DNA from 2 places in the Acidovorax sp. GW821-FHT09A11 genome. Region 1 is predicted to be linked to the other one. Evidence: predicted binding sites of a transcription regulator. Region 1 holds the regulator's gene; the other holds the start of a gene.
The links. Region 1 encodes sigma-54, which starts transcription at its own class of promoters, with help from an activator protein. Its sites were predicted from a motif close to TGGCANGNAANCTGCTTT; they were not measured.

Region 1 (5,844 bases):
TGTCGCCGTGGGGGTCCCAGCCGCTGGCGGCGATCATGGCAGCGGCCAGGGTCTCCTTCAGCGGGGCGTCGCCCTTGTCCTCGCGCCAGCCGCGCTTGAACAGCGGCTCGCCCGAGGTGTCGATGTAGATGGTGGCTTCGTCGGTGGTCAGGTGCAGGTGGATGCGCACGTCGGGCCACTGCGTGTTCACGTCGGGGCGCACGCCGCTCTTGGCGCGAAAGCGGTCGGCCACCGCGTCCTTGACCTTGAGCCCCGCGAAATTGAGGCTCTGCAGCGGGCTGTGCTGGGCGGTCACCTCGACCTTGAAGGTCTGGCGCGTGGTGAACCAGATTTCCCAGGCCACGTCGCTGGCGGCGGCGTAGAGGTCGTTCTCGGAGCGGTACGGGCGGTGCGCCAGCTGCACCAGCACGCGCTGGGCCAGGCGGCTGTGCAGGTTCAGCAGCAGCGCGTCGCGCCACGAGGCGCGCAGCAGCACGCCGCCCCGGCCCACCAGCAGATCCTGCCCCGTGAGGCCGGTGATGCCATGCACCTCGTCGGCCAGGAAGCCCTCCACACCGGCGGCGCAGGGGAGAAAAAGTTGGAGTTGGTTCATGACGATGGTGAGGATACGCGCTCGGAAAGTGCGTGTGAATCCGGCGTGCCGGCACGGGCCAGCAGCAACTGGCGGATGGAGTCCGGGATCGGCGCCACCTTGCGGCCGGCCTTGCCGATGAAAACGATGCCGATCTTGCCGCGCGCCACCTCGCGGCCCGAGGTCTTCTCGGTCATGCAAAAGACCAGGTCGAACCCATAGCGGTTGAAGTCCGCAGGCGCCATCTCCACGCGCATGGTCTCGCCGTGGAACCCCTCGGACTTGTACTGCGCCACGATGTCTCCGACCACGATGGACAGCCCGCCCACGTCGGCCTCGGGGTAGCCGAGTGACTGGAAAAACCGCACCCGGGCCTCGGACACGAGGCTCAGCAGCTGCGCGTTGTCCAGGTGCCCGCCCTGGTTGACGTGGCTGATGTAGATCTGCATTTCGGTGGCGAAACCGAAGTGCGCGGGAAGGTCGAAGACGATGCGGGCCATGGACGGGGTGGCGAAGTGAGAGGGAAAGACGGCAACGGAGCGGAAAAACGGGCCACCAGGCGCATGCGCCGTGCACGCGCTCGCAAGGCGCCTACAGCGCCTTGCGCAGATTCGCCGGCGCGATCTTGAGCGCCTCGCGGTACTTGGCGACGGTGCGGCGCGCGCACTCGATGCCCTGCTCCTTGAGCATCTCGGCGATCTGGCTGTCGGACAGCGGCTTGGTCGGGCTCTCGGCGGCCACGAACTGCTTGATGAGGGCGCGCACGGCGGTGCTCGACGCATTGCCGCCGGTCTCGGTGCCCAGGCCCGAGCCGAAGAAGTACTTGAGCTCGTAGGTGCCGATGGGCGTGGCCATGTACTTGGCCGTGGTCACGCGGCTGATGGTGGACTCGTGCAGGCCCAGCTCGTCGGCGATGTCGCGCAGCACCAGCGGGCGCATGGCGAGTTCGCCGTGGGTGAAGAAGTTCTTCTGCCGCTCCACGATGGCGCGCGAGACGCGCAGGATGGTGTCAAAGCGCTGCTGGATGTTCTTGATGAACCAGCGCGCCTCCTGCAGGCGCTGCTGCATGCCCTGGTGGCCCTCGCCGCCCTTGTGGCCGCGCAGGGCGCCGGCATAGATGTCGTGCACGCGCAGGCGCGGCATCACGTCGGGGTTGAGCTGCACGATGAAGTTGTGCTGCCCGTCGCGGCCATTGGCGCGCCCGGCCTTGCGCACGATCACGTCGGGGATGATGATGTTGCGCTCCACGTCGGCGAAGCGGCGCCCCGGGCGCGGCTCCAGCCGGGCGATCAGCGCCATGGCGGCGCGGGTGCGCTCCTCGCTGTCGCCGCAGGCCTGCGTGAGGCGGCGCACGTCGCGCCGCGCCAGCATCTCCAGCGGCTGCTGGCACACGCGCAGCGCGGTCTGCACGGTGTCGGGGTCGATGTCGCTGTCCTCGTCGGCGGCCAGCGCCTTGAGCTGCAGCGTCAGGCACTCGGCCAGGCCGCGCGCGCCCACGCCCACGGGCTCCAGGCTCTGCAGCAGCCGCTGTGCCACGGTGAAGCGGTGCACCAGTTCCTCGATCTGCTCCAGGTCGTCGGGCCCGGCCAGGCTGATGGCCAGCTCTTCGAGCGGATCCTCCAGGTAGCCGTCGTCGTTGAGCGATTCGATCAGGAAGCGCAGCGCGGCGCGGTCGATCTCGGACAGGCGCAGCGCCAGCGCCTGTCGGTGCAAAAAGGCGGTCAGCGATTCGTGCGTGCGGGCCAGCTCGGTGGCGTCGGCCTCGTCGCCTTCGGCGTCGTTGCGGTTGCGGGCGGGGGCGTCGCCGCCCCACTCGGCGTCGTTGGGCGCCATCTCCACCGTGCCGTCGCCGCTCCAGTCGGGCTCGTCGGCGCCCGCGCTCGGAGTTTCAGCATCATTTTGAGCCTCAGCGCTGGTACTGCTTGCGCTGGTAGCTCCTGAAAAAATAGCATCATCCGCGCTGTAGTCGTCGGCCTGGGCCGGCGTATCGGCGGCTTCCAGGCCAAACTCCTCGCGCGGCGCCTCGTCGGCGTTGCGTTCGAGGAACGGGTTTTCGTCAAGCATCTGCTCGACTTCCTGCGAGAGTTCCAGCGTGGACAACTGCAGCAGCCGGATGGACTGCTGAAGCTGGGGGGTCAATGCAAGATGCTGCGAGACGCGCAGCGAGAGTCCAGGTTTCATTGATTGAGCGCCGCCGGGCCGCCCCAAGGCGCGAACGCCCCCTCGGGGGGCAGCGAACCACGCGCAGCGGGGAGCGTGGGGGTACCGTACCGCGCCGCCGGGCCGCCCCAAGGCGCGAACGCCCCCTCGGGGGGCAGCGAACCACGCGCAGCGGGGAGCGTGGGGGCACCGTACCGCGCCGCCGGGCCGCCCCAAGGCGCGAAGGCCCCCTCGGGGGGCAGCGCAGTACACGAAGTGACAAGCGTGGAGGCCATGTCTACATGCGGAAATGTTCGCCCAGGTACACCCGGCGCACTTCGGCGTTGTCCACGATCTCGGACGGCGTGCCCTGGGCCAGCACCTGGCCATCGCTGATGATGAAGGCGTGGTCGCAGATGCCCAGCGTCTCGCGCACGTTGTGGTCGGTGATGAGCACGCCGATGCCGCGCGCCTTGAGAAAACCGATGATGCGCTGGATCTCGATCACGGCGATGGGGTCGATGCCCGCAAAGGGCTCGTCCAGCAGGATGAAGCGCGGCTGCGTGGCCAGCGCGCGGGCGATCTCGACGCGGCGGCGCTCGCCGCCCGACAGGGCCATGGCGGGCGAGGCCCGCAGGTGGTCCACGCGCAGCTCCTGGAGCAAGGCCGTGAGACGCTCTTCGATGGCCTCGCGCGACAGCGGCTTGCCGTCGTCGTCCGCGCGCTGCAGCTCCAGCACCGCGCGCACGTTCTCTTCGACCGTGAGCTTGCGGAAGATGGAGGCTTCCTGCGGCAGGTAGGACAGCCCCAGCCGCGAGCGGCGGTGGATGGGCATGTGGGCCACCGAATGGCCGTCGATGCGGATGTCGCCCGCGTCGCTGCGCACCAGGCCCACGATCATGTAGAACGAGGTGGTCTTGCCCGCGCCGTTGGGCCCCAGCAGGCCCACGACCTCGCCCTTTTGCACGACCAGCGACACATCCTTGACGACCTTGCGGCTGCCATACGACTTGGCCAGGTGCTGCACCTCCAGGCGGCTGCCCGCCTGGGTGTCAGGACCGGGGCTGACGGGCTGCGCGCTCACTTGGAGCCGCCGCCAAGGCTGTTGCTGGGGCGCAGCACCGGCGCCGATGCCGGGGGCGCGGCCTCCGGCGCGGCGGTACCGGCGGGCGGGTCCTTGGGCGCGAGCACCGCCCGCACCCGGCTGCCGGGCGCGGGCGCATCGCCCGCCGCATTGGTCGCGGGGGTGCGCTTGCCGTCCACGGTGAACACATCGGTGAGGTTGTTGTAGACGATCACGGCGCCGGTGATCTCGTCGCTGAGGACCGCCCCGCGGTAGCGGCGCAGTTCGGCGCGGGTGATGAAGCGCACGTTGTCGGCCTTGCCGTCGTACTCGATGACTTCGCTCTCGCCTTCGATGAACTCGTCCGGCGCGCCGGCCACGGTATCGCGCTTCTGGCGGAAGAAGGCCCGCTTGCCCGCCTCGGCCGTGACCACGCCGTACTGGTAGCCGTCGGCGTCCTGGCGCACGTCCAGCCGCGCGCCGCGCAGCACGATGGAGCCCTTGGTCATGACCACGCGGCCCGAGAACACGCTGGTCTGCTTGAGCTCATCGTGTCGCAAGGCGTCGGCCTCGATGTTCATGGGCTTGGCGCGGTCGGCCTTTTCGGCGTGCGCCGCGCCCAGATGGCAGGCCAGGGCGACAAGCAGGAGGTGGGGGAGGATGCGGTAGTTCATAGGGCACGAATCTTGCAGGTCATTGTAGCCACCCCACGGCGCGCGCCATGAAAAAAGCCCGCATCCGCGGGCTTCTTCTTGGGACATCCGAGGCCGTCGGCGCTTGGAAGCCGACGCCTGCACCCGTGGAGCCGGCGCTGCCGGGCCGCCGGGTGCGTTCCCCTTGGCAGGAAGGCGGCTCACGAGGGCCACGCTTCCTTCAAGGAGGCGTCACCCCTTTTTCGCCGTGGCGGCCAGGTGCTCCACCACCTGCAGCACGTTCTGCATGTTGCCGGCCATGGTGCCATCGGTGTAGTACTTGCCGGCCACGCCCATGGAAGGCACGCCTTCCACGCCATACGCGTCCTGCAGCTGCGACGCACGGCGCACCTGGTTGGACACGGTGAAGGAGCCGTAGACCTCCTTGAACTTGGCGGCATCGACCCCCTGCTGGGTCACCCAGGCCAGGATTTCGTCGTCCTTGGCCAGCTTCTGCTTTTCCACATGGATGGCGCGGAACACCTTGGCGTGCAGCGCGTCGAGCTTGCCCATGCCTTCGAGCGTGTAGTAGAGCTTTTGCTGCGGCACGAAGCTGGCATTGAAGGCCACGGGCATGCGGCGGATGCTCATGTCCTTGGGGGCGCTCTTCACCCATGCGTCGAGCGTGGGCTCGAAGGCGTGGCAGTGGGGGCAGCTGTACCAGAAGAATTCGATCACATCGACCTTGCCGGCGGGCGCATCGGGCGCCACGGGCTTGTCCAGCCGCTTGAAGTCCTTGCCCTCCTTGAACTGGCGGGCCTGGGCCAGCGCGGGGGTGGCCACTGGCAGCGTCAGGGCGGAAGCGGCAACCGCCGAGGCGGCGGACAAAGAAAACTCACGGCGTTTCATGGCAAAGACTCTCCTGGTTCTGGTCTGGGGGATGTGAGCCATGCCCCCGCAAAAAGTTCAGCTCCCGCTGCGCGGCAGTTCAGCGCTGCACCCGCACCAGGGCCGATTCCACCCCGGCGCCGTCGAGCTTTTCCTTGAGCTGCTCGGCATCATCGCGCTTGGTGAACGGGCCCACGCGCACGCGGAACACGGCCCGCCCATTTTGCTCGCGCTCGCTCACCCGGGCCTCCCAGCCCAGCATGGCCAGCTTGGCGCGCTGGGCATCCGCATCGGCCTGGGTGCGGAATGCCCCGGCCTGCACGAAGTAGTCGAACGGGTCCAGGTTGCCCTTGGCGGCGGCCTTGGCGACGGCCAGATCGCCCAGCGGATCGGCGCCGGGCTTGCTTTCGGCCTTGGCCGCCTCGGGCTTGCTGGCAACCGGCTTGGGCGCGGAGGCGGCCGCCCGCACCTCGGGCGCCGCCGCGGAGGCGGGCGCGGAAGCCGCCGCCACCGCCGGCGCGGGGGGACGCGCGGGGTTCTTGCCGTACAGC
Region 2 (5,844 bases), on a different contig from region 1:
GTCGCTGCCCTGGCCAGAGGCATAGAGCAGCGCGCCCATGGCGCGCTCCTGGCCCGCCTCTTCCTGCGCCTGCACCAGGTGCAGCAAAGCCACCAGCTGGCGCGATACGCTGGGCAGCCCCGCCGCATCGGCCACATGGAAGACCAGCTCGATCAGACCCGCGATCAGGTGGCTGAACGCAGCGATCGAGTCGTGTGCGGTCATCGCCTGCTTGTCAATCTGGCTGCGCAGCGCGGGCAGAGAATCAAGCCCCAGGAGGGCCCACGCCATGAGCGACAAGGCCTTGGCCGTCGCGCCCTGTTCGGGTTCCACATGCTGGGCAAATTCCTGGCGCAGTCGCGCCTCCAGGGGCAGCACCTCCTGGATGATCCGGCTGCGCATGTCGGCAAAACGCTGGGCATTGGACGCCAGGTAGGCGCCCGATGCGCCGCGCTCGCGCTGCAGACCTTCTATCAGCTGGCCGATCGTGTCCACCAGAACGGCCCGGCTGGCGAGGTGGCGCACCGCGTCGATCTCCAGCTGGCGCGAGCGCAGCACAAGGGTCGAAACGGTCAGGGACGCGGCCTGGTCGGGCATGCGGGAACTCCAGAAAATCGATACGAGGGAATGCTAACCCCAGAACCTGCCGCGCGCCCGCCAAGCCTCCAGGGGCCTGCGCGGAACGCGATGCAATGCACTTCCGCACAACCCGGCCCGAAGAGTTGCCGGGACACGGCCTCAAGAGACCTCAAGGGCAGGCCCTCAGGCCATTGCAATGCTGATGCGCCCACCCTCGGCGCGCACGCCGTGCGCCCGCACCGAATGCTCGGGCGCCTCCAGGCATTCGCCCGTGCGCAGGTCGAAATGGTTCTTGTACAGCGGCGAGGCGACGACGACGCGCTCGCCCAGGTTGCCGATCAGCCCGCGCGAGAGCACGCTGGCGCCCGACTTCGGGTCCACGTTGTCGATGGCGAAGAACTGGTCGCTGCCGGTGCGGAACACCGCCACATGGCGGTTGGCCACCAGGGCGCAGACGCCGGTGCTGGGCAGGATGTCGTCGACCGCGCAGATGTCGGTCCAGGCAAGGGGGTCGGTACTGTTCATGGGAAGTGCGCTCATGGGAGTTCTCCGTTATTGATTCATTGCGCTACAGGTTGCCCGCAGCGCGCGCAACTGGCGCAGCCGACACCAGTGCCCCACGCAAGGGCCGCCCCGCCGCGAAGGCGGCGTATCCAGCGCATGCGCTGGGGGCGCCCCCCCTCCCGGACTCGCACAGCGCGTCGAGAGAAGGGTGAAGGCGCGAAGCGACTCAGGGGCTGCTTCATGTCAGGCGGCCTGGCGGATGGGGATGACCTTGGCGCCGCGCTCCTCCGCGCGGGCCGGGCGGATCTGGCCGCGCTCCTCGACGAAGAGCACGTTCTCGTCGGCCTTGTCGCTGTTCACGAACGAGCGGAAGCGCTTGCGCGTCTCGGGGTCGGTCACGGCGGTCTTCCATTCGCACTGGTAGGTATCGACCACGTTCTGCATCTGCGATTCGAGCTCGGCGCACAGACCCAGGCTGTCCTTTTGCAGCACGTCCTTGAGGTAGTCGAGGCCACCTTCGAGGTTCTCGCGCCAGGTGCTGGTGCGCTGCAGCCGGTCGGCCGTGCGCACGTAGAACATCAGCACCCGGTCGATCATGCGCACCAGGTCTTCCTTGGACAGGTCGGACGCGAACAGCTCGGCATGGCGCGGCTTCATGCCGCCGTTGCCGCAGATGTAGAGGTTCCAGCCCTTTTCGGTGGCGATGATGCCGATGTCCTTGCCCTGCGCCTCGGCGCATTCGCGCGTGCAGCCCGAGACGCCGAACTTGATCTTGTGCGGAGCACGCAGGCCCTTGTAGCGGTTCTCCAGCTCCACGGCCAGGCCCACGCTGTCGCCCACGCCATAGCGGCACCAGGTCGAGCCCACGCAGCTCTTGACCGTGCGCAGCGACTTGCCGTAGGCATGGCCGGACTCGAACCCGGCGGTGATCAGCTCTTCCCAGATCAGGGGCAGTTGCTCCAGGCGCGCCCCGAACATGTCCACCCGCGCACCGCCGGTGACCTTGGTGTACAGGCCGTACTTTTTGGCCACCTGGCCCACGGCGATCAGGCCGTCGGGCGTGACCTCGCCACCGGGCATGCGCGGCACCACCGAGTAGGTGCCGTCCTTCTGGATGTTGCCCAGGTAGTAGTCATTGCTGTCCTGCAGGCCGGCCAGCTCCTTCTTGAGCACGAACTCGTTCCAGCACGAGGCGAACACGCTGGCCGCCACCGGCTTGCAGATGTCGCAGCCCATGCCCTTGCCATGCTGGGCCAGCAACTCCGCGAAGCTCCTGATGTTGCCCACGCGCACCAGGTGGTAGATCTCCTGGCGCGAGTACGCGAAGTGCTCGCAGATGTGGTTGTTCACGGCCATGCCGCGGCGCGCCATCTCGGCTTTCATGACCTGGGTGACCAGGGGCACGCAGCCGCCGCAGGTGGCACCGGCCTTGGTGCAGGCCTTCATCTCTGCGATGGTGCAGGCGCCATTGCCCACGGCTTCGCAGATGCCGGCCTTGGTGACGTTGTTGCACGAGCAGATCTGTGCCGTGTCGGGCAGGGCATCCACGCCCAGGCCGGGTTTGGCCTTGCCATCGCTGGACGGGAAGATCAGGAACTCGGGGTCCTCGGGCAGCGTGATGCCGTTCAGGGCCATCTGCAGCAGCGTGCCGTATTCGGTGGCATCGCCAATCAGCACGGCGCCCAGCAGTTGCTTGCCGTCTTCGCTGATGACGATCTTCTTGTAGACTTGGCGGCGCTCGTCCACATACTGGCAGGTGCGGCTGTGGGGCGTTTTCGCATGGGCGTCGCCGATGCTGGCCACGTCCACGCCCATGAGCTTGAGCTTGGTGCTCATGTCGGCGCCGACGAAGGCGGCGTCGGTCTCGCCTGCGATGTGGCGGGCGGCCACACGGGCCATGTCGTAGCCGGGTGCCACCAGGCCGAAGGTCTGCTCGTTCCACGAGGCGCATTCGCCGATGGCGTAGACGTCGTGGTCGCTGGTACGGCAGGCGCTGTCGATGGCCACGCCACCGCGCGGGCCGACGGCCAGCAGGCTCTGGCGCGCCAGCTCGTCGCGCGGGCGGATGCCGGCGGAGAAGACGATCATGTCCGTCTCCAGCCAGGTCCCGTCGGCAAACACCATCCGGTGGCGCGCACGGGCGCCATTGGTGATCTCCTGAGTGTTGCGGCCGGTGTGTACCTGCACGCCCAGCTCCTCGATCTTGGCGCGCAGCACGCGGCCGCCGCCCTCGTCCACCTGCACGGCCATGAGGCGCGGGGCGAACTCGACCACATGGGTTTCCAGGCCCATGTCGCGCAGCGCCTTGGCGCATTCCAGACCCAGCAGACCGCCGCCCACAACCACGCCGGTCTTGGATTTGGCGCCCGAGGCCTGCATGGCCTCCAGGTCTTCGATGGTGCGGTAGACGAAGCAGTGGTCGCGGTCGCGCCCCGGCACCTGGGGCACGAAGGGGTTGGAGCCAGTGGCCAGCACCAGCTTGTCATAGTGCAGCACCTCGCCGTCGACCGTGGTCACGGTGCGAATGCGGCGGTCCACCGAAGCGGCCCGCGCCGCCAGGCGCAGGGTGAAGCCGGTGCGCTCGAAGAAGCCGGGCTCGACCAGGGAGAGTTGCTCGGCCGTGGTGCCGCTGAAGAAGGCGGAGAGGTGCACCCGGTCGTAGGCGGGGCGTGGCTCCTCGCACAGCACGGTGACCTCGACGCCGGTCATGCCGGTCTCGGCCAGGCTTTCGAGGAACTTGTGGCCGACCATGCCGTGGCCGATGAGAACGATTTTCATGCTAGTGATCCTGCAATGGACCGGGCCGCCCGGAGGGCAAGTGCAGGGATGCTGTGCATCGGCAGCCCCGAGGGAGGCAACCAGTGCACCTCACCCTCCGCAACGGCACGGGTGTGGATTGGAACGACCCCACGAGAGGCTCATAGCCTCGCTCGTCCGGGGGTTCCGCCATCATTAGCGGAGGGTGTTGGTCGGTCCGACGGCAGCTTTACCGGCAGACATGCAACGGTAGATCGCAATATCCATGCCGCCCTTTCAACCCCTGCGGCCACATCGCGCTCGCCAGGAGCGGGCAAGCGGGTTGGCATCAGCGACCCGGCCGGCACGGAGTCGCATCAATGCGGTGCAAACCATCACCAAATCAGGGCATCGCCTCAGGTTGGGACAAATTGCCGCAGGCAGACCGCGTCGGAATGCCCCAGGGACAGCCAGGAGTTCTGATACCTGGAAGGCGTGCCGTGTGCTGGTTTGTTGCCATTCTTTCTTTTTCAAACGTGCCCGCCTCATGCAGACTGAGACGATGCAGTCCGGCCGGTCAGGACACCTGTTCAGTGCTCCTGAAAGGATGGCCAGCCAGGGCAGGAATCCCAGAGCTTTTTTTTCCTATATGAGGACTACCAACATGAGCGTGGAACGCAGAGGCAGCGCGGACAGGCGCAGCGGAAAGGACCGCCGGCAAGTGGAAAAAGGGCCGCCCACCAACTATGAACGCAGGCGCACGGTCGAAGCGCGGCAACCCGAGCTGACGGAACTGCACCTGAGCGAAGAAGAACTCAAGGCACTGGGATTCGCGCAGGACCAGCCAGCACCCCAAAAACCAACCTGATCGCTGCGACCTGGCAGCAGCCACGTTTTCAATGCTGTTTCGTGCGCGGCAGGGTATCCGTCGCAAGCACCGCCCAGGCAGGCGGCTGGACTCGCCCACCCTCTCCTCTTGCACCGCCCGTTGGCACGTCACGCCGTGGCGAGCGCGAGTCGCAGGATCAGTTTTGCATCGCCTTGTTTTTTATTCGCCGTGCAGCGTGAGCAGGCGGTGCGCGACCATGTCCAGCGCGGGCCGCGTGTTTCCCTGCTTGTCCGTCCAGACTCTTGGCGTGATGCTTCCCGCCAGCGCCACAGAGTCTCCATCGCGCAGGGCGTGCATGGAGGCGCAGACCCCTGCCTCAAATGCAATCACGTTGACGAACAGCGTCTCGCCATCCGCGGTGCTTGCTCGCACCTTGGAGACGGTAAAAGGCTTCCCGGCCTTGTCAGTACGCCGCTCGGCCTCGCCATACAGCCTGCCGGCCACCAGTCCATCGATCATGAGAGTCCTTTGCGGGGCGAGCCGCTACTTTGGTTTTGGCGGGGGCAACCGCAACACGGGCTGACCACATGTCAGCACTACCTCGACAGGGAGCCTGCTGATCAGCGGGGGCTCGGTATCGCCACCATGCCTGCACAGCACGCAGCAGCAAGCCGCCTTTCATTTCACCCCAGGCCGTGTGGCATGTTTTTCCGCGACCAAGCAAAAAAGCCCAGAACCTTTCGGTTCTGGGCTTTTGCTAACAATGGTCGGCGTGGCGGGATTCGAACTCGCGACCCCTTGCACCCCATGCAAGTGCGCTACCAGGCTGCGCTACACGCCGACAAGACTTAGATTATATGCAGAAAAAAGGTCAACCCAGAGAAAGTAGCGCCCGAATTTCAAATAATTCTTTGCGCACCGCATTGGAGTCCAGCGTGATGCCCATCGCATCGATGGAAAGATCGCGTGCGCTGTCCACCAGCATGCTGGGCATCTCGGAATCAAACCCGTTCATCGCGCCGTCGGCCCCTGCCTCATCGCGGGCGGGATGCGCAAGCTCCTGCAGGCGATTGCGCGCGCCACTGATGGTGAACCCCTGGTCATACAGCAGATCCCGGATGCGGCGGATCATGAGCACTTCATGATGCTGGTAGTAGCGCCGGTTGCCACGCCGCTTCATGGGGCGCAGTTGAGTGAACTCCTGCTCCCAGTAACGC

Region 2: the regulator sigma-54 is predicted to act here: its motif matches at 4,073-4,090, upstream of nirB (nitrite reductase large subunit NirB).

The regions. Positions count from the first base shown of each region.
Region 1 covers NZ_JBWKPS010000007.1:219,154-224,997, forward strand. The annotation lists gene AC07PV_RS18990 (THUMP domain-containing class I SAM-dependent RNA methyltransferase) at 1-592, opposite strand, end outside; gene AC07PV_RS18995 (acyl-CoA thioesterase) at 589-1,071, opposite strand; gene AC07PV_RS19000 (RNA polymerase factor sigma-54) at 1,163-2,752, opposite strand; gene lptB (LPS export ABC transporter ATP-binding protein) at 3,009-3,794, opposite strand; gene lptA (lipopolysaccharide transport periplasmic protein LptA) at 3,791-4,447, opposite strand; gene AC07PV_RS19015 (thiol:disulfide interchange protein DsbA/DsbL) at 4,658-5,314, opposite strand; gene AC07PV_RS19020 (SPOR domain-containing protein) at 5,394-5,844, opposite strand, start outside.
Region 2 covers NZ_JBWKPS010000002.1:81,557-87,400, forward strand. The annotation lists gene AC07PV_RS04340 (nitrate- and nitrite sensing domain-containing protein) at 1-576, opposite strand, end outside; gene nirD (nitrite reductase small subunit NirD) at 742-1,098, opposite strand; gene nirB (nitrite reductase large subunit NirB) at 1,306-3,840, opposite strand; gene AC07PV_RS04355 (hypothetical protein) at 4,463-4,666, shown strand; gene AC07PV_RS04360 (single-stranded DNA-binding protein) at 4,847-5,146, opposite strand; tRNA gene AC07PV_RS04365 (tRNA-Pro) at 5,392-5,468, opposite strand; gene AC07PV_RS04370 (MerR family transcriptional regulator) at 5,499-5,844, opposite strand, start outside.